DNA from 4 places in the Peribacillus sp. NPDC060253 genome. Region 1 is predicted to be linked to each of the others. Evidence: riboswitches for the same ligand, from Rfam matches in the RefSeq annotation. Region 1 holds a riboswitch; each other region holds the start of a gene.
The links. Region 1 has a riboswitch for cobalamin ahead of ACFWE9_RS14730 (hypothetical protein). Riboswitches for the same ligand answer to the same signal wherever they lie in the genome.

Region 1 (5,653 bases):
AATTCATAGATTCGGTATGGCAAGCCCTCTGGAAGCTGTGTGTTTTTTTCCATTAGCACATCCATCGTTTCATCGGGTTCCGTTACCTTCCTTAACTCCGCTATATCAAAACTCGGCATATCATAGTTCAGCACATATTCTTTCATGACAAGTCGTTCGCCATTTTCCCGTTCGGAAATGATTTTGTCCATCCCCGGATAATAGTTAAAACCAATTCCGTTTTTGCCCTCAATCTTTTTTAAATATCCGGACTGCGGATGAAGGATATGGGAATAAGATTCCATCATGGACACTTTTGCTGTCATTTCTTCTGTTTTTACCACATCCGGAACATCGTAAATATCTAAAGATGTGATATCCTGACCGTTAGAAAAAGATGAAAAGTCCGTTTCCTGCATGGAAACCCATCCTTTCCCCGTATAAATATCCTTGTTCTCCACTTTCCAATAATGTCCGGCTGATGCATCATTATAAAAAACAATGGAACTATCAGGCTCTATCGAACCGCCAAGATCAGAATCATCCTCATCGTATCCGACACTTTTGTCTTTTGAACCACCGTCTTCTTTCATCGCTCTATCTGAATATGAAGTAATATAAGGAACTGGATCCGGCCACTGTGGAGAAAGCTTTGGGGCACCGAAGCCCACAAGGACACTTATCAATATCATGCCTGTCAGCATCAAGATCCATTTATTGATGGAAGCCATCGGAAACCTAATTCGCTCCTGTATCGTTAGACGCAGCAAGGACAGCAGTCCGAGCATCAAGAACCCAATGAGGATGATTCTTACCATTGCCTTATCCCCCACATAGGGAGTGAATGTGTCAAGTACAGATACAAAGATCACCGTTAACATAAAAAAGAAAAAGATGCTTTGCCTCACCATCACCCAGTAATGGATCATGTATGTTACAAGCCAAAGAAGCACAAAAAATAGAAACGTCCGAAATGGATTTGTGATCAGCTCCCAATTCCCATCGTATATATACCCAAGATTGCTTGTAAAATCCACTAGAAATCCCATCAACCATGTTAATTGAAATAATTCGGTTTTCGAATGAAGGAACTGTAATGAAATCATGATATAAGCACTTATGAGAATAAAACGGATCGACCAATGTATGCGGAAATAATGCAAGAGCAGGGAAAAAATCAAAAATAGGACAAAAATGATAATATTACCTGTATCCGTGAGTTTATCGACAGGTCTTAACCACTCCGTGATCAATAACAATCCAAAAATATACAGAAGGACATGCATGAACTTTTCCAACTTTTCGGCATTGACAGTCATTTCGCCATCACCTCTGATCTGCCATCTCCAAAAAAGCTAAGCTTTATCCCCCTCGAGATAGCTGTAGAACTTGCCATTTTTTCCTCATCTGTAAGATCTACTGGTTTCTTCACACATAACATCGTCAATCCCTTATTAGCACGGAAAGAACTCAATATGTCCACCTTTTCAAGGGTTAAATCGGAAACAACGAATATCACAGCCGCGTTTGCCGACAGCAGCCCCTTGCTTACTTTCTCGTTCAAAGCGTTTACCGCACTCGGCTCTTCTTTAGCAAGGCGGTAAAAAATCTTTCGTCTCTGGTTACTGCCCGCTCCTGGCGGAAGGATTAGCCTTGATCCCGTACTCGCATATCCAATCTCCATGCTTTTTTTTAACAAGGCGTGCACAAAGGAAGCCGTCATTACAATGGATTCTTCAAAGAAAAAGGATGGTTGGTTATCAAGAATGATGAATACATCCAGGTTTTTCTGCACTTCGAATTCCTTCGTCATGATTTCACTCGCTCTAGCCGTCGCCTTCCAGTTAATCCACGACAGCTGATCTCCCGGCTGATACTCTCTCACCCCTGATATCACTGAATGTTCCCGTTGAGTTTTCTTTGTTGAACCCATTGACCCATGATTGAACATTCGATCAAGATCGCTGTATGCCAGCTCACGATATGGAGGAAAAACAGTTATTTTCAAAGGCGAGCTATATACCGCTTCCTTTTCAAAGAGCCCAAATAAGTCCCCTATCCAAAAGCGGATCGATTGAAACGAATGATCACCGCGCGGCAAATTTTCCAAAGTATATGACATACTGAAGGTACGCTTGATTCCCGGAAAGATAAGTGTCTTCCTTTGAATCCCCCTATCTTCCATTTCCTGAGGCATCTCCTCCTCCACCACCATCAATAAAAGAGGCAGCCTGTTTTTACGGGTAAATGTCATGGAGATTTCAACAGATTCACCGGCCTGACATTCTCTTTTATTGACCTTTCTTTCAACCGTAAAGGCGTGAAGCGGATATAACAATAGAATCACAGCGTACACAGCGAACGGCAAAAATGAATAAAAAATGAACCAACTGACAAAACCGCCTTGAAACATCGCAAAACAAAAGGAAAATGCCATCAGAAATAACAGGCCAATCACACTCAGGTTTTTCTTTAGAATGATGAAATGGCGCATTAGGTTACAGCCCGCTTCACAGGCACTTGAGTCATCGCGACGATTTCATGGATCACCATTCCAGCGTCGAATCCATCATAATTCGCTTCAGGTTTCAAAATAAGGCGGTGGGAGAATACGAACGGAACTAAATATTGAACATCGTCCGGAAGAACATAATCCCTGCCCTGGAGAAGTGCGTAGGCTTGGGCTGCCTTCATCAATGCAATCGAACCACGCGGGCTTACCCCTAGATAGACTCCTTCATGTGTACGGGTTTGATTCGCCAATTCAACAATATAACGTTTTATTGTATCATCCACGATTACCGCTTTAGCCTCCGCCTGTAAAGCGAGCAGTTCATCTATGGTGATGACGGATTCCAGCTCTTCAAGCGGTGCCATATATTGAGCCCTTTGCAGTACCTCTATCTCTTCTTCCACACCTGGATAGCCCATTTTCATTTTTAACAGGAATCTATCCAATTGAGCCTCCGGAAGCGGGTATGTCCCTTCGTACTCGATGGGATTTTGTGTCGCCATGACGAAAAAGGGCTTATCCAATCCTCTTGTGATACCGTCTATCGTCACACTTGCCTCTTCCATCGCTTCAAGCAAGGCGGACTGCGTCTTCGGCGAAGTCCGGTTAATTTCATCCGCTAAAATAATATGGCCCATTATCGGTCCTGGCCTAAAAATGAATTCTTGTTCCTTAGGATTGAAGATCGAAACACCCGTTACATCAGAAGGCAGTAAATCAGGCGTGAATTGTATCCGCTTAAAGCTTGCACCTATGGATTTTGCCAGTGCCCTGACCATCACAGTCTTGCCGACACCCGGAACATCCTCCAATAAAACATGCCCACCGGAAAGAAGTGCCACGATGCTTAGCTCTGCTATATCCCGTTTTCCAATAATCACCTTTTCAATGTTTCCTAGAACCTTTTCAAGTTTTTGATTGACCTGCTTATATATCATTCTCTACCTCCCGAAAACACCTATCACTTTTATTTCATACCTATTCTATCAATATTATTTTACATTAACCTCCAATTAAACCTTACATTGTAATTTTACTAGATATTAAGTAAACCATAAACGAAATTCTCTAAAAATATTAATACTCTATAAGGAAAAAGGTATGGTAAACTGTTGCTAAGTGAATATAAACCTTTCAGAAAAAGGTGCTGCCCAGTCAGCTTAATAGGGAATTCGGTTTAAAACCGAAGCTGTTTCCGCAACTGTAAATGCTAATGAAATAGGATGCATACCACTATTTGAGGATGAAATCGCACGTCGATTACCATCCATTTACCCAAATGGGAAGGTTCTTAGAGTAAGATGAAGCACAAGCCAGGAGACCTGCCTTTTTTTATCGTATCATGCTCTTCGGAAGATAGGAGATTGTACGGCAGTCTTCCATCTTTTTTCTACTATGATGTTCGATGCCGACCAAGTCTCTTGGTCGGCTTTTTGTTTGCTGCAAAAAGCGATAAGGAGGTCATTCACATAACTACGTACAGGAGGTGGGAGCTTTGGCAAAAAAGGACTTTCGATTTCTATGCTACCCATACATGCGCGAATCCGTTTCTACCGTCGATTTTGAAATCCGCACAGACTCATTGACGACACAAATCGGCCTGGCTGCCTCGCTTACTAAGGATGTCCCGGACGTATACCGTGACTTAATGGAATTACTGCCCATGGCTTACCATTTGAATGGTTCAGTTCGTGGGAAATTAGCCATTACCGACAATGACCTGGACCGGTTAAGTGGAATCTATGACCGGTATGTCGCTGAAGTAAAAGATCGCATCGAGACATTTGTCCTTCCACAAGGCTCTACGGCAGCATGTGCTCTGCACACTTGCCGCAGTGAAGCCAAAAAGTCCGTACGCGCTTTACATAAGGTAAGTCTAGAAAGAGAGATTCCAGCCATTCTCTTTGATTACGCACACTTGCTTGCAAACGTTTTATTCGTAATGGCAGTATACGTCAATAAGCACGAGGGTATCGAGGAGATTCCTTTTATAAGCAAATCATACCCAACCAAACCCTTGAAAAAGAAAGTGGAGGAATAATAATGAAGAAAACCCTACAATTCAGCTGGATTTCCATGCTGTTGCTTACCCTTTTCCTTTCCGGATGTGGAGTAACCGATGATTCAGCCTCAAAGGATAATAAAGATACTAACAAGGCAGACAAAGCCTATACTGTTACAGATGATACTGGAAAGAAAATAAAATTCGATAAAGTGCCGGAAACAGTTGTTTCACTTCAACCAAGCAATACGGAAATCCTATTTGCTCTTGGGCAGGGAAAAAAAGTCGTTGGCGTGACAGACTTTGATGATTATCCTAAGGAAGCAAAGGATATTGAACATGTTTCAGACTCTGTGAATATCAATACAGAAAAAATCATTGCCTTGAAGCCAGATGCCATCATTGCTTATACCATCGGTGATGAAACGACACTGAAACCACTCGAAGATGCTGGCATCCCTGTATTTGTCATTAAATCTGCGGCAAATTTTGATGATGTATATGGAGATATTGGGCAGATTGCTAAAGTCATGGGTGTTACCGATAAAGGGAATAAATTAGTGAAAGATATCAAATCCCAAATTACAAGTGTCGAAGACAAAGTGAAAACGTTAGATGAAAAGGAACAAACATACTTTGAAATTAGTCCTGCTCCGGAAATCTATACAACAGGTGCTGAAACCTTCCAACAAGAAATCCTGGACACAGCAGGCATTAAAAACATCTTTGACGACCAAAAAGGCTGGGTTAAAGTATCCGAAGAAGAAATCGTCAAGCGGAACCCTAAAGCCATCATTACCACTGCCACATATGCAGAAGATGCTGTTGGTGAAATTAAATCGCGTAAAGGCTGGGAAGATATCGATGCCGTGAAAAATGATGACGTCCATTTGCTTGATGAAAATGTCATGTCAAGACCTGGACCAAGGATTGGTGAAGCTGTAGAACTCGCAGCAAAAACCGTTTATCCTGACTTATTCAAATAACCCGGAAGAAGGATGCGCCAATATCTTGGGGCATCCTTCCTTTTCCAGGGTCATTACATTGATACATGCAACTACATATGAACCCACTGTCCTTCTTTGTTGTTTATGCTAAAATGAATGCAACTCACTCATAAGATCGGGGTACTGAACATGTATAAAAAATTCTTCATTTGG
Region 2 (5,653 bases), on a different contig from region 1:
CTTTGAAAGGCATTAATTCCATCCCTGCACTCATGACCATGATCCATTTCAAGTTCGTCGCTTTCCCGATGACTTCTTCCGTTAAATCCTCTCCGTATGTAATCAAGATTTCCGCTTCACTAAGTGGCTCATCTGTCCATTGTGGCTCATCTGTCCATTTTTCTTGATAAATGAAGTTCAAATCTGAAAAAGCGTCCTTCATCTTCGTTTGGATGCTTTCGTTCGGAATGATCGTTGAAAGTATTAACATATTCATCTCTCCCTATTAATTAACATAAAAAAACACGGGCTCTGTATGTCCCGCGCAACTTTCTCTGAGGAGGTATTCCCTTAATAAAGCATATTCAAGTGTCCTCTTTTTGAGTTGGACAAAAGCCTCACCCTTATTAAAAAAGGCTTTATTTTAATAAATTTGGATTTAAAGCACGTAGTTCCGGCAAAATGAAAACGCCATCCCTTCTGATCAGGACGTCATCAAAGTAGATGTCACCACCGCCATATTCAGGCCGCTGGATCAAGACCATATCCCAATGTATCGATGAACGATTTCCATTATCCGCTTCATCATAGGCAAGTCCTAGAGCCAAGTGCAGGCTTCCGCTTATTTTCTCATCGAACAATGTATCGTCCATAGGCTCCAATATGTATGGATTGATTCCAATCGCGAACTCCCCGATAAAACGGGACCCTTCATCAATATCGAGAATTTCATGCATTTTAGAATGTCGATTGGAAATGGCTTTCATGATTTTTCCCTTTCGGAAGGTTAATTCTATGCCACTAAAGGTGATTCCTTCATAGGTTGTGGGTGTATTGAAAGTTATCCTTCCATTGACACTCTCCTTTAGAGGTGCCGTAAACACTTCCCCGTCGGGTAAATTCTTCTTTCCCGCACATATGATAGCCGGCATACCTTTAATGGAAAACGTCAAATCCGTCCCTGGTGAAATGATCCTGACTTTGTCAGTGCGTTCCATCAATTGCTTTAATGGTTTCAGTGCCTCCTCCATTTTCCCGTAATCCATTGTGCATACGTTCAAAAGGAAGTCTTCGTACCTGCTAAAGCTCATTCCGGCTTTTTGCGCTGATGCGTTGGTAGGATAATTAAGTAAAACCCAACGTCGGTTGTTTACATAAAAAAGAGTGGAAGAATTCATGGCCTCCCCTTGAAGACGGTGCCTCTCAACGGGGACATCAGTCATTTCCCCATCGTTTTCTTCACCGGTGATGATGATGACCGCATCGATATCGGTATACTTCTTCAAAGCCCATTCAGAAGAGGTGTCAAGTTGTTCCTTCACATTCCCTAGCAACAAATGCCGGCTTATCTCATCGTCTTCGAGTTCTACATATGGATAAGCACCGACTCTGTATGTTTCATCAATCAGCTCTTTCAATAATGGTTTCGTGTTAATATGGCCCCGTATGAGGATTCTCTCTTTTGGCTGTAATCGTATCGAATGATGAATCAGCATGGCAGCAAGCTTCGTTATTCGCTTATCCTTCATCTGCCTGTCCCTTATTTTTCGAGGTCGCGAAGCGTTTCAAGAGCTTCTTCAACGTGGCCTTTGACCTTTACCTTACGCCATTCTTTGACGATCTTACCTTCCTTATCAATCAGAAAAGTTGAACGTTCAATGCCCATGTATTCCTTTCCGAAGTTCTTTTTCAATTGCCACACATCAAATGATTCAGCAGCTTCATGATTTTCATCAGCTAGCAGCAAAAAAGGCAATCCATGCTTTTCAATGAATTTTTCATGACGTGTTGCCGGGTCTGGACTGATCCCTATGATGACGGCGTTCAGTTCCTCAAACTGCTCATTATGGTCCCGGAAATCACAGGCCTCCGTCGTGCAGCCTGGTGTCATATCTTTTGGGTAAAAATATAAAACAATGTATTTGCCCTTAAAATCCGATAAGGAAACCAATTCTCCATTGTTTGCAGTGAGTTGAAAATCAGGTGCTTTTTCGCCAATATTAACAGTCATTTTGAACCCTCCATTTCTTTCATTATGGTAAGAGTACCCAATAATCGAAAGAAACACAACTTTCATTTATCCTTCCTATCTTTCTGATCCAAGTCGATTACCGTCCGAATCACAAACGCTGCCGGGAGCGTGTACCCGATGAAGGCCTGAATCGTAGCTATCATCCTGCCCATGCCTATTGGGGCTATATCTCCATACCCTACAGAAAACATCGTCATCGCACTAAAATAAAAAGAAGTCTTCAGCTGTTCATAGAAAGTCCCATCCAAACGATTGCCCATATCAAGAATCACCGAATGATTCTGAAGCTCGTATAATAAATAAATCAGTGCAAATCCAACTAATATTGTCGCATATAAATTGCCAAGCCACAGCAAATCCTCCAAGGAAAACTTCTTTCCTCCTGACTCAACAAGAAATAACGTCCGAATGCTCATCACCATGCAAAAAATGATTCCTGCAATCAAGATGTAGAATGTCATTCCCCACGCCCCATTTCAAAACGCCACTTCCTTTATACATACTCCCTGTCCAAACAATATATTCTTTATTAGGGACTGACTTCATACTTACCACTCCCACAGCCACTACGGGTTCGTCAGGGGTCGGGAGCTTTTTCCTTGTTGACCATTAAGGTCGGATATGTTAAGATTGTCTAAATTTTTATAATAGTTTTTATTTTATAAAAGTTTAGTGCCTGCAGTCAGCTTATCGAGCAGGTTTTATGAAATTTCATATGTGGAAATAGGTTCCTAATTTTCATTAGGATTAAAAGGGAAGCCCGGTGTAATTCCGGCACGGTCCCGCCACTGTAATGGGAATGTTAGCGCCATCCATATGCCACTGATCTTAAGGATTGGGAAGGCTGGAGCTAATGATATTCCCTAAGTCAGGAGACCTGCCTGTTTCAACAACACTGTTTTAACCTACGGGAGATAGGGAGGTGTTAGGGACCTTATAATTGAAAGGGGTATTTTGCATACCTCTTTATTCTAAGCATTTCTAACTTTCTCTTTTTGACGGTTAGGGGTGCTTTTTTTGTTGTTTTCCATCAAATTAAAAGAATGCAGGAGGATGAGAATATTGAAAAGTAGTAGTTTAGGGTACCCGCGAATCGGTGAAGATCGTGAATGGAAACGCACATTGGAAGCTTACTGGTCCGGGAAAATCGTTGAAACGGAATTTACGGCACAACTAGAAGCCATCCGGTTGGGCAATTTGCAAAAACAGAAAGATCAAGGCATTGATATCATTCCTGTCAATGACTTCACTTTATATGATCAAATGCTCGATATGTCGGTCATGTTCGGTCTTGTTCCTGAACGTTATTCCGCTTATGAAGGCGGCGCCGTTCCCCTTTCCGTTTATTACTCCATGGCCCGTGGTAACAAGGATGAAGTCGCTTCAGAAATGACGAAATGGTTCAATACGAACTATCACTATATCGTCCCGGAATTAAAACGGGCACAGCTGAACTTAACAGAAAACAAACCACTTGCTGCATACCGGGAAGCCAAGGAAAAGCTAGGGATTGAAACGAAGCCCGTGTTAATTGGACCTTATACCTTCATCTCCCTTTCCAAAGGCTTCAACAAAGAAGATATTCCTGGCATCATCCTGAGTTTGCTTCCCCTATACACGCAAATCCTGCAAGAGTTGGAGCAAGAAGGAGTGAAATGGGTGCAAATCGATGAACCTTCCATTGTTTCATCAATTTCCAAAGATGATATGCAAACAGTTGCATACCTCTACGAAAAACTGAATGAAGCAGCACCAAACCTGAACATCATGCTTCAAACATACTTTGATGCCGTGGAACACTACCAAGAGGTCATTGAATTACAAGTTCAGGGGATCGGTCTTGATTTTGTACATGACAAAGGGAAGAATCTTAGTAATCTTGAAGAATTCGGCTTCCCGAAGAACAAAGTGCTTGGTGCAGGTGTGATTGACGGAAAAAACATTTGGCTTTCTGATTTAACGAAAAAAATCCAATTGATCGAGACGCTTAAGAAAAAAGTAGCCGAAGACCAGATCTGGCTTCAGCCCTCTTGTTCCCTGCTTCATGTCCCAGTGACCGTCCGCAATGAGACTCTGATTGCCAAAGAAGTGAAAGAGGCCCTTGCTTTCGCTGATGAGAAGCTTAAAGAAATCACACTCTTGGTCAAAGGAAATAACCAAGGTCTAGATGCTATCGCCGAAAAAGTGGACGCCAATAAATTAGCGGTTCAAACGTTAGCAAGTTCAAATGCACGAAATCATAAAAGTGTACAATCCAATGTCGAAAAGGTTAAAACCAAGACCACAGGACGTCAGCTTCCATTTAAAGAGCGTTATCAAAAACAACAGGACTTTTTCAAATTGCCTTTTCTTCCTTCCACTACGATCGGCAGCTTTCCGCAGACAGTTGAAGTTAAACAAGCACGCGGGAAATTCAAAAGAGGAGAATGGACCGCTTCGCAATATGAAACATTCGTAAACGAAGAAATCGGCAGGTGGATCGAAATCCAAGAAGAAATCGGTTTGGATGTTCTCGTTCACGGGGAATTCGAACGGACGGATATGGTTGAATATTTCGGTCATAAGTTAGGAGGATTCGTCTTTCTAGAAAAGGGCTGGGTACAATCCTATGGATCCCGCTGTGTGAAACCACCAGTCATCTACGGCGACGTCCATTTTATCGAACCGATGACAGTCAGGGAAAGTGTATACGCACAAACACTGACGAAGAAGACGGTAAAGGGAATGCTTACTGGTCCTGTTACGATTTTGAACTGGTCATTTGTCCGTGATGATATTTCCAGGGAGAATGTTTGCTACCAGCTGGCACTTGCTTTGGAAAAAGAAGTCATTGCATTGGAATCAGCTGGAATCAAAATGATCCAAGTTGATGAGCCTGCACTTAGAGAAGGTCTGCCATTGAAAAAAAGCGATCGCGATGAGTATTTAAACTGGGCAGTTAATTCGTTCTTGATATCCACTTCAAGCGTGGAGGATACAACCCAAATCCACACACATATGTGCTATTGCGACTTCAACAGCTTCATGGATGTCATCTCCTCCCTCGATGCCGATGTCATTTCCATCGAAACATCCCGTAGCCATGGGGAGCTTGCTTCCGCATTCGAGGAAAAAACGTATGAAAAAGGTATTGGCCTGGGTGTGTATGATATTCACAGCCCGCGTGTGCCGGCAGTGGAAGAAATGGTTGATATGATTGAACGGGGCATCAAAGTATTGGATAAAGACCAGTTTTGGATCAATCCCGACTGCGGCCTGAAAACGAGGGGGATCCCGGAAACCGTCGCTTCCCTGAAAAACATGGTCGAAGCAGCAAAAATCGTCCGTGAAAACCTTTTAGCTAAAACAACAGGCAAATGATTGAGAAGAACGCTGCCCACCCAACAAAGCAGTCACGGACTTTTTTAACCGACCTTGTTTTTCCACCGGATACAAATCATCACAATACCATCTTTGGCGGGAAAGTAATGGCCTATGTTGATAAAATAGCCTGCATTTCAGCTATGCGCCATTGTCGAAAACCCGTTGTGACTGCTTCAAGCGACTCTTTTGATTTTTTGGCCCCCATCAAGACAGGGGATGCTATCAACCTTGAAGCTTATGTCACCTGTGCTCATCGCACATCAATGGAGGTATTCGTCA
Region 3 (5,653 bases), on a different contig from region 1:
ATTTATTTCAAAAATGATTAAATGATATATTCGATGTAACAATGTCCATTTCACGCCGACTGGAGATCTGATCAAGCAATTCTATCGTAATTACGAGAATACGCGGCTCCAGTTCCTTCAGAACGAGTGTGATTTCGTTCTTTTATCTGTGTGCCACGTTTTACTACTTTTTTAGCCAAAAAGAAAAGCACCTCCAAACAATGAAAAGTTTTAGTGAATAGAATCACCATTGTTTCCAATATTCAGAAGTGCTTTTATCCGACATACGTGATACAGCCTTTTTCAGTTAAGCCAAAAGAAAAACCCTGCTATAAAACGGCTTTAACCGCACTATAACAGGGTCTTCCATACATTAGCGTCCCAGATAGGAATCGAACCTACGACCTACAGCTTAGGAGGCTGTCGCTCTATCCTGCTGAGCTACTGGGACATATAAAAAGTCGACGACTTATTTATTATATTTCTTATAGGCAAACTTTTCAAGCTAATAGCTTGTACTTATGAAAAAATTTCATCATTAAAGCTTAACTGGTGATAAAGTACAGTCCAATAAAGTTTGGTGAGGATGGGTACCAACTCTTTATATTCCTTTTTTTGTGTTAATTGGGATACTTTATTATTCAATACTTTTCTGGTACTATTATGCTAGAAAAAAATAGGAGAATGATAGTGGGAAAATACAGAGTTTTAAGCATAGTAGCATTGCTGGGGATGTTCATTTTACCTGGATGCTCACAAGGGGTTTTAGATAAAATAGGTAAAAAGACGGCTGCACCGATTACGGAAGAGAATATTGAGGTGGCTGCTGCAGCGGAGAATGATGCCAAAATCGATTCGGAGGATGAAGCAAGTCCTGAGCGAATCGATACGAGGAACTGGATAAGGGCCGAGTCCACGGTTCAGCTTCCGATATTGATGTATCATAGCATATCTGAAGGTAATAACCTTCGGGTGCCAAAAGAGGAATTCCGAATGCAAATGGCTTGGCTTCGGGAAAATGGATACCATACATTATCCCCTAATGAAGCATTTCACGTTTTAACCGAAAATCGAATGCCAAGTGAAAAGTGTGTCTGGATTACTTTTGATGATGGGTATACAGATAACTACACGGAGGCTTTTCCTATATTAAGAGAATATGACATGAAAGCGACCATTTTCATGATTGGGAAATCCATTGAAAAAGGTCATCACCTGACGGAAGGTCAAATGATGGAGATGAGCAGAAATGGGATTTCCATCGAAAGTCATACAATCAACCATCTTGAGCTGAACCGGATGACCCCAGAGCAGCAAGCAGTCGAAATGGTCCAGTCAAAGGATTTATTCGATCGAATCCTCCATCAGGACACGACAGTACTTTCGTATCCAGTTGGTCGGTATAACGAAGAGAGTCTCAGGCTGTCGGAAGAAGCTGGATACAAGATGGCAGTTACGACCGAACCTGGCGGGGCCTCCGGTGATCAAGGTATGTATGCCCTGCATCGCGTTCGGATTTCACCCGGATTATCGGTTGGTGGGTTTGCGTCACTGATTGAAAATGCTACAAATCATTGAAGAGGGACAGGGCATTTTGGAGCCAGTCAGAAAAATCATATAATAATAGATTCTTACATGGTGTATAATGAAAAGCAGTGAAAATTACATACATATGAGCGATTTGGTGTCTTAATGACTTAAAAGGGAAGCTGGTTGAATGCCAGCGCGGTCCCGCCACTGTATATGGGAGTTAACGGCTGTGAACCACTGTATGAGATATGGGAAGGTGCCGTTGACGATAACCATGAGCCAGGAGACCTGCCAAGATTCGTACACCTATAACCTACGCGGATGGGAAGGTGTGTGGCAGACCTAAAGAGTCCGTAATTATATTGTTGCCATACAAGCATCTTCCGTTTAACGGGAGATGCTTTTTGTTTTGATGCGCATCTTCGTTTGAAGGAAGCGCTATTTCATAGGTGGGAAAAACTAAATAAAAAGATTGTGGGGAATGAAAATGAAGAAAATTTTTGGTCTGATACTGGTGTTATTACTGACTGCAGGTATGATCGTTGGTTGCAGCGGGGGATCTAATGACGGAACGGAAAAGCAGCAAACGAATCATGCTCAACACCAAGCTTTCCCGATTACGATTAAAGATGCAACGGGTGAAAAAGTAACGATAGAAGAAAAACCGAAGAAAATCGTTACGTTGATACCAAGTAATACGGAAGTGGTATTTGCTCTTGGTTTGGGTAAAAAGGTTGTTGGTGTTTCCGACAATGATAATTACCCGGAAGAAACGAAAGAAATCGAAAAAGTTGGCGGAATGGAAATGAATACGGAGTTGATTGTTTCCTTAAAGCCTGATCTTGTTCTTGCCCATGCATCCAGTGCCCATAATTCAAGTGAGGGATTAAAACAGATTAAGGATGCTGGAATAGATGTCCTTGTAGTCAATGATGCACAAAGCTTCGACGAAGTGTATGAGTCTATCGATATGATTGGACAGGCAACAGGAGAACATGATAAGGCAAAAGAAATCATTACCGATATGAAAACGAAGCTGAAGGCTTTATCTGAAAAAGCCAAATCCGTAAAGGAAGCGGATAGAAAGACCGTTTTAGTGGAGGTTTCGCCGTCTCCGGAAATATATACACCTGGAAAAAATACATTCATGAATGAAATGCTTCAAATGATTTCAGCGAAGAATGCAGCGGCTGAATTGGACGGTTGGGCAAAAATTGATGAAGAGTCGATGATTGCTGCAAATCCGGATGTCATTATTACAACGTATGGTTATTATACAAAAGATCCAATCAGTGAAGTGACCGGCAGAAAAGGATGGCAAGACGTAAAAGCTGTTAAGAATGGCCAAGTCTTTGATGTCCATTCTGACTTGGTGACCCGTTCCGGTCCACGCTTAATAGAGGGAGTAGAGGAACTTGCCAAATCAGTCTATCCGAACGTATTTGACAAATAAAGGGGCGTTTGCTTATTTGATTGCGTTATTGTTTTTACTTTTTGCTTGTACGATTGGCATTTCCTTTGGTTCGGTACCAGTACCGATTCCCGTACTTATACAAATAATCGGCAAGGAGATTTTTCATTTACCGCTTTCCGTTGATCCGGATGTGATGCTGACGAATATCGTGATGAACATCCGCTTGCCGCGTGTATTGCTTGCGGGTTTGGTTGGTGCTTCACTTGCGATTGCGGGTGCGGCATTTCAGGGATTGCTCCGGAATCCGCTCGCTGACCCTTACACATTAGGTATATCATCAGGAGCATCAGTCGGAGCTGTATTGACCTTATTCTTGAATGTATCACTACCATTCATCGGTTTATATACTCTTCCGGTATTGAGTATCTCATGTTCCGTGATCACGATTTTCTGTGTATTGGCTTTTGCAAAAAAAATGGATCGATCGATGAAGGTGGAAACGATCATATTAACCGGAATCATTTTCAGCTCGTTTTTAAGTGCCTTCATTTCTTTGATGATTGCGTTGACGGGTGAGGAATTAAGGCAAATCATTGGCTGGCTCATGGGCAGCGTTTCAATGCGTGGTTGGACGTATATCGCGATCATTTTGCCGTTTTTTATCATTGGTTCTCTGATCTTGCTCATGAATACAAGTGAATTGAATGCGATGACTTTTGGGGAAGACCGGGCAAAACACTTAGGTGTGAATGTGCAGCGGCGAAAAATGTGGATCTTGATTGCTGGTTCGATATTGACAGGGGCAGCCGTTGCAGTTTCCGGGACGATTGGCTTTGTAGGATTGGTCATTCCTCATTTGGTCCGTAGGATTTGGGGGCCAGACCATAAACATTTGCTTCCGTTGTCTTTGCTGATAGGAAGCGGATTCTTGATTCTGGCGGACCTTGTCGCACGGACGATCATAGCCCCATCGGAACTGCCGATCGGGGTCATCACTTCACTTATCGGGGCACCGGCATTTGCGCTGATTTTATTAAAGAGACGGAGAGTGGGTAGGACGGATGCTTGAAGTAAAAGGGTTAACAGGTGGATATGGCAATAAAACCGTTTTGGACTCTGTCTCATTTGACGTACATAAAGGGGAGTTATTCGGAATTCTAGGTCCAAATGGCAGCGGGAAAACGACGCTTTTGAGCATGCTCAGCGGGGTGCTCGATTATAAGGGAGGAAGCATACGGATAAGGGGAAGGGATTTGAAGGATTATTCGTCAAAACAACTTGCACAGGTCATTGCGGTGCTTCCTCAACATTCCTCATTAGCTTTTTCTTATACAGTAAAAGAGACGGTCTCACTTGGGCGCTATTCCCATCAAACAGGTTGGTTCCATAGTTGGTCAGCAGAAGACGAAACGATTGTCCAACGGGTGATGAATCAAACGGGGGTGGCAGATTTTCAGGATCTTCAATTTGAACGATTATCAGGTGGAGAGAGACAGCGGGTCTTACTGGCGCAGGCACTTGCCCAGGAACCAGAAATTCTTTTTTTGGACGAGCCAACGAATCACTTAGATCTTTCCTATCAAAAGGATCTTCTTGATTTAATGAGGAAAATGGCAAAGGAGCAGGAGTTAACCGTCATTTCAATATTTCATGACTTGAATTTGGCTGGATTATATTGTGATCGGCTTATGTTGCTTGAAAAAGGTCAAATTCAAGTTATTGATGTGCCGAATGAAGTGCTCCAACAGGACCGGATTCAGGGTGTATATCAGACGACGATTGAAAAACATCCGCATCCCGCTCTTCCGAAACCGCAGATGTTCATCGTTCCGGAAATGCATAGCAGTGATACTGCCCCTATGGAAATCGATGATTCATATCTGACAGTTGGTCCAGAAATGATTCAATTGAACTCTCCGATCCCATTAAGAACGATGTCTTCTGGAGTGACTGGTTCGGGGACGGGCTGGCATCGATATTTCGTGAATAGGCACGTCCATCGCGATTATAATTGCGAGGATCACCTTGTTGAAATGGCGGAATATTTAAGAACGCAAGGTTTTGAACCGCAGGAAACGGTAGGGATGATGACGGCAGTCTTTCTCGATACGGTTGTTTTCAAGTTTTTAAGAGGTGAAAATTTCTCGGCTTTTATCATCGTTACGGCTGGAGTGGGGAATGCCATCGACGCTTCTTTAGCCGACCGACATTCTTGGAGTTCGACTCCGGGAACCATCAACACATGGATATTCGTAAATGGTCACTTGGCAGAAGAGGCGTTCATCCACAGCATTGTTACCGCGACCGAGGCTAAAGCAAAGGCGCTTCATGATTTACATGTCTTGGATAAGGTAACAAATACATGTGCAACAGGAACATCGACTGACAGTATTTTGATTGCGGCAACTCAAAGAGGGGCAAAGCTTCACTATGCAGGCACCATCACTCCGCTAGGTAAGCTGATCAGCCGTGGTGTATATGATTGTACCGTAGAAGCGATAAAGAAAAATCGGAAACGGATTGAGGAACTATGATATACCATCACCTTTTTGCCGTTACACTGGCGTTTTTCCTTGACTTATTAATAGGTGATCCGCCAAATTGGCCGCATCCTGTAAAATGGATTGGAACGATGATAAGCAAGTTGGATCGGGCATTCAATAAAGGTAGATCTAAGAAACGTAATGGGCTTTTCATGTTGATGATCGTATTAAGTGTGGTGATTGTGGT
Region 4 (5,653 bases), on a different contig from region 1:
TTATTTCGAAGTTCGATTCTAAGGAGAAAGCAGATGTGATCATCATCGATTTTTCCCAATCTAAAATATGGGATGCGTCTGCTGTCGGTGCCGTTGATAAGATTGTTCTTAAATATCAGCTTCACGGTACACCCGTCAAAGTGCAAGGTCTTGATCATGAAAGTTCCTTATTGCTTGAAAAACTCGCCACTACAGAAAGTAAAATATCTTGAAGAAGTAAAATTCTGCTGAATAGAAACGTTTCAAACCGACAAAATAGATACATGAAAACTATTTGGAAGGAGCGAAAAATTCATGACATCCCAACAGGATTATTCGGCAGCAAATCTGTCACCTGATTTATTGAATGAACTGAAAAACTTTGAAAGCAAACTTGGCGAGGAAGCCAATAAAGAACTGATTGTCATCGCCTATGAAAAAGAGAAGGATGCTTTGAATTAAGTTAAAAAGACTCAAACACCATTATATGGGAGTGTTTGGGTCTTTTTTTGCGCATGAAAAAGGGTGCCCGAAAAGCACCCCTTTTTCTCTATTATTTACTTAATGTGTCCGTTAAAATCGGCACGATTTGTTTTTTACGCGATACAACGCCTTCTAAGACGGCTATGTTATTGTTTAATGTGACGTTATATGCTTTTTCCACTGCATTCGCAGCTTTTCCAAGAGCAAGGGCAACAGAATCATTGGTCAAGATATCCGTTACAACGAATAGGAATAAATCCAATTCCTTCACAGAGATGACCTCTTCAATTGCTGCTTCCAATTCGGCTTGCTTGGCAAGCACTTCGTTCGGATCTACGGCATTCACCTGGGCTATTTCCACTTTAGCCATTCCCATGGAGAATTCTTTTGCATCAAGAGTGATTAGCTGGGCAATCGTTTTGTCGCTTAAATCAGCTCCCGCCTTCAACATTTCCAAGCCATATGCTTCGGCATTGACTCCTGCAATATCAGCCAGTTCCATAGCTGCTGCAACGTCTTGCTCTGTGCAGGTCGGGGATTTGAACAATAAAGAATCGGAAATGATGGCAGACAGCATAAGTCCTGCAATTGCTTTAGGGACTTCAATTCCGTTTTCTTTATAGATTTTATTTAAAATAGTTGCCGTACAGCCAACTGGTTCCGCACGGTAATATAAAGGATCGCTTGTTTCAAAGTTAGCGATACGGTGATGGTCGATAACTTCCAGCACACGGACTTGGTCAATATCTTCAGCACTTTGCTGGCGTTCGTTGTGATCGACAAGGATCACGCCATCCGCTTCCCCTGCCACTTTTTCCACAAGACGAGGAGCTTCGAAATTAAATTGATCCAACGCAAATTGAGTTTCACCATTCACTTCACCCAGACGAACTGGTTCAGCGTTGATACCTAGTTGCTTTTTCAGATCTGCATATGCGATTGCTGAACAGATTGTGTCTGTATCCGGGTTTTTATGTCCAAAAACTAATACTTTTTCCAAGATTTTATCTCCTTTTTCATAAATATTTTTCCGCGAATCCCCTCAGCGCAATAAAGGAGAGCCACCTTTACAATACACTTTATTTTAACACAAATGCCCGTAAATTCAGTGCTTGAATTGTCCATTATCCAATAAAATCTTTCATTCCTTTTCCCTCCACCTTCACTTTGTCAATAGATAAGGGTTGGTTTTTCTCAAATATATTAGTTGAATTATCATCGTATATGGCTTACGATAATATAAGCAGAAATACTAGATATTGATTACACAAACAACACTACTAACTATATATAGAATTTTTTATAATCCAAGGTGCCAGTGATGGCTGAAAAGGGAATCCGGTGCAAACCCGGAACTGTCCCCGCAACTGTAAATGTGACGAAATGAGAAAACCACTGTATAGCTCTCTATACGGGAAGGACTCAAAGTAGGATGATCATGAGTCAGGAGACCTGCCTTGATTTTTTCACGTTTCTTATTCTTCGGGGATTGAGATGATGAAACGATAGTTTAACGGCTATTTTTTCATGGCTCTTTATTCTATCGTTTGATCCGCTCAATTCATTGGGCGGTTTTTTTATTTAGTGGATTTTTACAAGGAGGATTATTAATGACTCAAACATATAACTCTATTATAAGCGAAAATGACACCGAAACGAACTCCATTCGGCTTGAAATGTTATCGAAGGAATTCGAAGGCCGTCTCGATATGGAAAAGTTCAAAAAGCGTTTTACAAAATGGCTTGATCGCAAAAGTGACTCAACCGAAGAACAGGCTTCAAAAAAACTGATTCAGCTTGCTCTTGAAAGTGTGGATATCGATGCTCCAGATTGGACATTCGTTGCTGCTGCAGAACTGTTGAATACGATGTATAGGGATGCACAAGCCAATCGAGGTTATGAAGGCATGAGTTATGGCCCATTTTATGAACTGATTTCGGAACTCTCCCAACTACAAGATGGCCAGCGGTATCCCATTTATAAATCAGAACTGCTAGCTTCTTATACGAAAGCTGAAATCGAGGAATTGGGTTCGATGATTGACCCGGAAAGAGATAAACTTTTTTCTTACATAGGCATCTACTTATTAAACGATCGCTACCTAGCCCGCCCAAAAAGAGACAAGGTCTATGAACTGCCTCAAGAGCGCTTCATGATCATCGCGATGGAAATCATGCGATTGGAAAAAACGGAGCACCGCCTGCAACTTATAAAAGAAGCTTACTGGGCCATGTCCAATCTTTATATGACTGTTGCGACCCCTACACTATCGAATGCCGGTAAAACACACGGACAGTTAAGCTCTTGCTTTATCGATGCCATCGAAGATTCCATTGACGGCATCTATCTATCTAACTACGATGCTGCAAAAGTATCTAAATTCGGCGGTGGTGTCGGACTTTATGTAGGAAAGATTCGGTCGCTTGGTTCTGATATCCGTGGCTTCTCTGGAAATAGTTCCGGCACAACACCCTGGATTCGACTATTCAACCAGACAGCTGTCAGTGTCGATCAATTGGGTCAACGTAAAGGTGCCATCGCGATATACTTGGATGCCTGGCATAAAGATATCATGAGCTTCCTTGATTTGAAGACGCAAAACGGGGATGACAGATTAAAAGCCCATGATATTTTTACAGGTGTATGCATACCTGATTTATTCATGGAGGCTGTACGCGACAGAAAAGAATGGTATCTGTTCGACCCGCACACCGTCAAGCAAACACTTGGATTCTCACTTGAAGATCTTTATGACGAGAAGAAAGGTGAAGGAAGCTTCAGGACACATTACGCACTTGCCGTCGAGGCAGCAGAAAATGGCATTCTTCCAAATTATAGCTTTGAAAAAATCAATGCGATGGAAATCATGAAAAGCATCATGATTTCCCAATTAGAAGAAGGCGTTCCATATATGTTCTACCGCGATGAAGTGAACCGGAAGAACCCGAATAAACATAAGGGTATGATTTATTGTTCTAACCTTTGCACAGAGATAGCTCAAAACTTAAGTCCTTCGACGATCACGGATGAATACGAAACGGAAGATGGCGATGTCGTTGTAGTTCGTAAAAGCGGTGATTTCGTTGTCTGCAACCTTTCATCCATCAACTTGCCCCGTGCGGTGAGCAGTGATGTTTTGGAAAGGTTGATTCCCATTCAGATCCGGATGCTGGATAACGTCATTGATGTGAATAATCTTCCGGTCAAGCAGGCATCCATCTCGAACAAACGTTACCGGGCAATTGGCTTAGGAACATTTGGATGGCATCATTTACTTGCTACCCAGAATATTTATTGGGAATCTGATGAGGCAGTTCAATATGCCGATGCTTTATACGAAAAGATCGCTTACTTAACAATCAAGGCATCCAATGAGTTGGCCAAGGAAAAAGGGTCATACCCATATTTCGAAGGATCGGATTGGCATACAGGCGAATATTTCGAACTGCGTGACTATACGGATCAAAAATGGATCGATTTAAAAGCAAACGTACAGGAACATGGGACCCGTAATGGATATTTAATGGCCATCGCCCCCAATTCATCGACCGCTAAAATCGGTAATTCCACGGATGGCATCGATCCCTTGTATGAAATTGAATTTTATGAAGAAAAGAAAAACTTCAAATTCAAAGTGACAGCACCCGGATTGACGCCTAATACGTATGAATATTATAAAAAAACACGATTTAACTTGGACCAACTGGAAAGCATCAGACAAAATGCAGCCCGTCAGCGTCATATTGACCAAGCTATCAGCTTTAACCTGTATGTCCACAACACAATCAAGGCTAAAGTTCTATTGGATATCCATTTAACAGCATGGGAAAGCGGATTGAAATCAACATATTATGTTCGTTCCACTTCATCTGAATATGATAATGCCTGCGAAAGTTGCTCAAGTTAACGATCAAATCAGTAATCTATTTTTAAAGGAGTTTTACGAATGGCCAATCATATCAAAAAAATCCGGATGCTCGAACCTACGCATCCAACTAAAGCAACGGGCGTATTCAAAGGGGAAGCTTCAGGCTTTCTCCTTTGGAACGATATTCAGTATGAAAAATTCTATGATACGTATACACAACTCATCAATAACTTTTGGAAGCCTTCGAGCGTGAACATGATTCAGGATAAAAAGCAGTGGGGCGAATTAGATGAAGATATCCAGGATGCTTTCCTTGATATCCTTACGATGATTGCAGGAATGGACAGCCTTCAAACGCCGACTTTAGTGGAAATCCTTCGTTACATCAAAGACCCGGCAGCAAAAGCGATCCTGGCCAACATGGCCCAGCAGGAATCTATTCATAATGAATCTTATTCCTATATCCTTGCTTCCTTGATTCCGGTAGGCAAGCAAAAACAGCTTTTCGATCGCATTAAAGAACACCCTGAAGTGATAAAGCGGAATCAACCGATTGTGGATGCCTATCAAACGTTTGTGGACGATCCTAGTCCTCAACACTTATTTGAAGCACTCATCCATTCCACGAACCTCGAAGGTATTTATTTCTACCTGGCATTCGCCTTCTATTACAACTTAGGGCGTCAAAACCTAATGACTGGTTCGGCTACGATGATTTCCTATATACATCGCGATGAAATGGTTCACTTCGATTTCATCGGAATGCTCGTACAAATCTTGATGTATGAATACCCGGAGTTAAATAATGAAGAAAACACGAAATTCATCTATACAACGATTGAAAAAGCCGTCGAACTTGAAAAAGAATGGTCTGAGTATATGCTTGAGGATATCCAAACCAAAGCAGATCTCGACTTGGAAGAATTCAACGAGTACATCGAATACATTGCCAACAAACGACTGCGCATGCTAGGGCTTGAGAACTTGTATAAAGAGTATAGCGAGAACCCGATGCCATGGATCAAAACGTTCGATGATGAATCCATCGGCCTTACCAAAACCGATTTCTTCGAGCAGAAGTCCAGGACATACAGTCAAGTAAATGCCAGCAATGGGTTCGATGAGCTCTAAAGTTGCCATTGTCTATCATTCAGCCGGCGGCAATACAAAAGCGCTTGCTGAAGCCATCGCCTCCCTTTTACCTGAAGCTGGACTATATCGAATAAATGAATTCGATTTACGTACATTGCCTGATTACGATGCCTTGATCGTCGGCACCTATACATGGGGTAATGGAGAGCTCCCTGCTAAATCAGCAGCCC

Region 2: linked by a shared signal. The riboswitch ahead of metE (5-methyltetrahydropteroyltriglutamate--homocysteine S-methyltransferase) and the one ahead of ACFWE9_RS14730 (hypothetical protein) in region 1 are both predicted to bind cobalamin.
Region 3: linked by a shared signal. The riboswitch ahead of ACFWE9_RS00610 (ABC transporter substrate-binding protein) and the one ahead of ACFWE9_RS14730 (hypothetical protein) in region 1 are both predicted to bind cobalamin.
Region 4: linked by a shared signal. The riboswitch ahead of ACFWE9_RS14550 (ribonucleoside-diphosphate reductase subunit alpha) and the one ahead of ACFWE9_RS14730 (hypothetical protein) in region 1 are both predicted to bind cobalamin.

The regions. Positions count from the first base shown of each region.
Region 1 is NZ_JBHXAS010000052.1:8,285-13,937, forward strand. Features, by position in the region: gene ACFWE9_RS14715 (DUF4129 domain-containing transglutaminase family protein) at 1-1,298, opposite strand, end outside; gene ACFWE9_RS14720 (DUF58 domain-containing protein) at 1,295-2,473, opposite strand; gene ACFWE9_RS14725 (AAA family ATPase) at 2,473-3,429, opposite strand; cobalamin riboswitch at 3,617-3,835, shown strand; gene ACFWE9_RS14730 (hypothetical protein) at 4,026-4,532, shown strand; gene ACFWE9_RS14735 (ABC transporter substrate-binding protein) at 4,535-5,479, shown strand.
Region 2 is NZ_JBHXAS010000089.1:11,726-17,378, reverse strand. Features, by position in the region: gene ACFWE9_RS19670 (D-2-hydroxyacid dehydrogenase) at 1-250, opposite strand, end outside; gene ACFWE9_RS19665 (aminopeptidase) at 399-1,508, opposite strand; gene bcp (thioredoxin-dependent thiol peroxidase) at 1,520-1,990, opposite strand; gene ACFWE9_RS19655 (potassium channel family protein) at 2,053-2,472, opposite strand; cobalamin riboswitch at 2,720-2,910, shown strand; gene metE (5-methyltetrahydropteroyltriglutamate--homocysteine S-methyltransferase) at 3,065-5,371, shown strand; gene ACFWE9_RS19645 (acyl-CoA thioesterase) at 5,368-5,653, shown strand, end outside.
Region 3 is NZ_JBHXAS010000001.1:110,548-116,200, reverse strand. Features, by position in the region: tRNA gene ACFWE9_RS00620 (tRNA-Arg) at 357-430, opposite strand; gene ACFWE9_RS00615 (polysaccharide deacetylase family protein) at 712-1,557, shown strand; cobalamin riboswitch at 1,645-1,819, shown strand; gene ACFWE9_RS00610 (ABC transporter substrate-binding protein) at 1,997-2,962, shown strand; gene ACFWE9_RS00605 (FecCD family ABC transporter permease) at 2,925-3,992, shown strand; gene ACFWE9_RS00600 (heme ABC transporter ATP-binding protein) at 3,985-5,457, shown strand; gene cbiB (adenosylcobinamide-phosphate synthase CbiB) at 5,454-5,653, shown strand, end outside.
Region 4 is NZ_JBHXAS010000051.1:9,652-15,304, forward strand. Features, by position in the region: gene ACFWE9_RS14535 (SulP family inorganic anion transporter) at 1-212, shown strand, start outside; gene ACFWE9_RS14540 (hypothetical protein) at 295-441, shown strand; gene ACFWE9_RS14545 (manganese-dependent inorganic pyrophosphatase) at 533-1,462, opposite strand; cobalamin riboswitch at 1,756-1,936, shown strand; gene ACFWE9_RS14550 (ribonucleoside-diphosphate reductase subunit alpha) at 2,073-4,370, shown strand; gene ACFWE9_RS14555 (ribonucleotide-diphosphate reductase subunit beta) at 4,410-5,462, shown strand; gene ACFWE9_RS14560 (flavodoxin domain-containing protein) at 5,452-5,653, shown strand, end outside.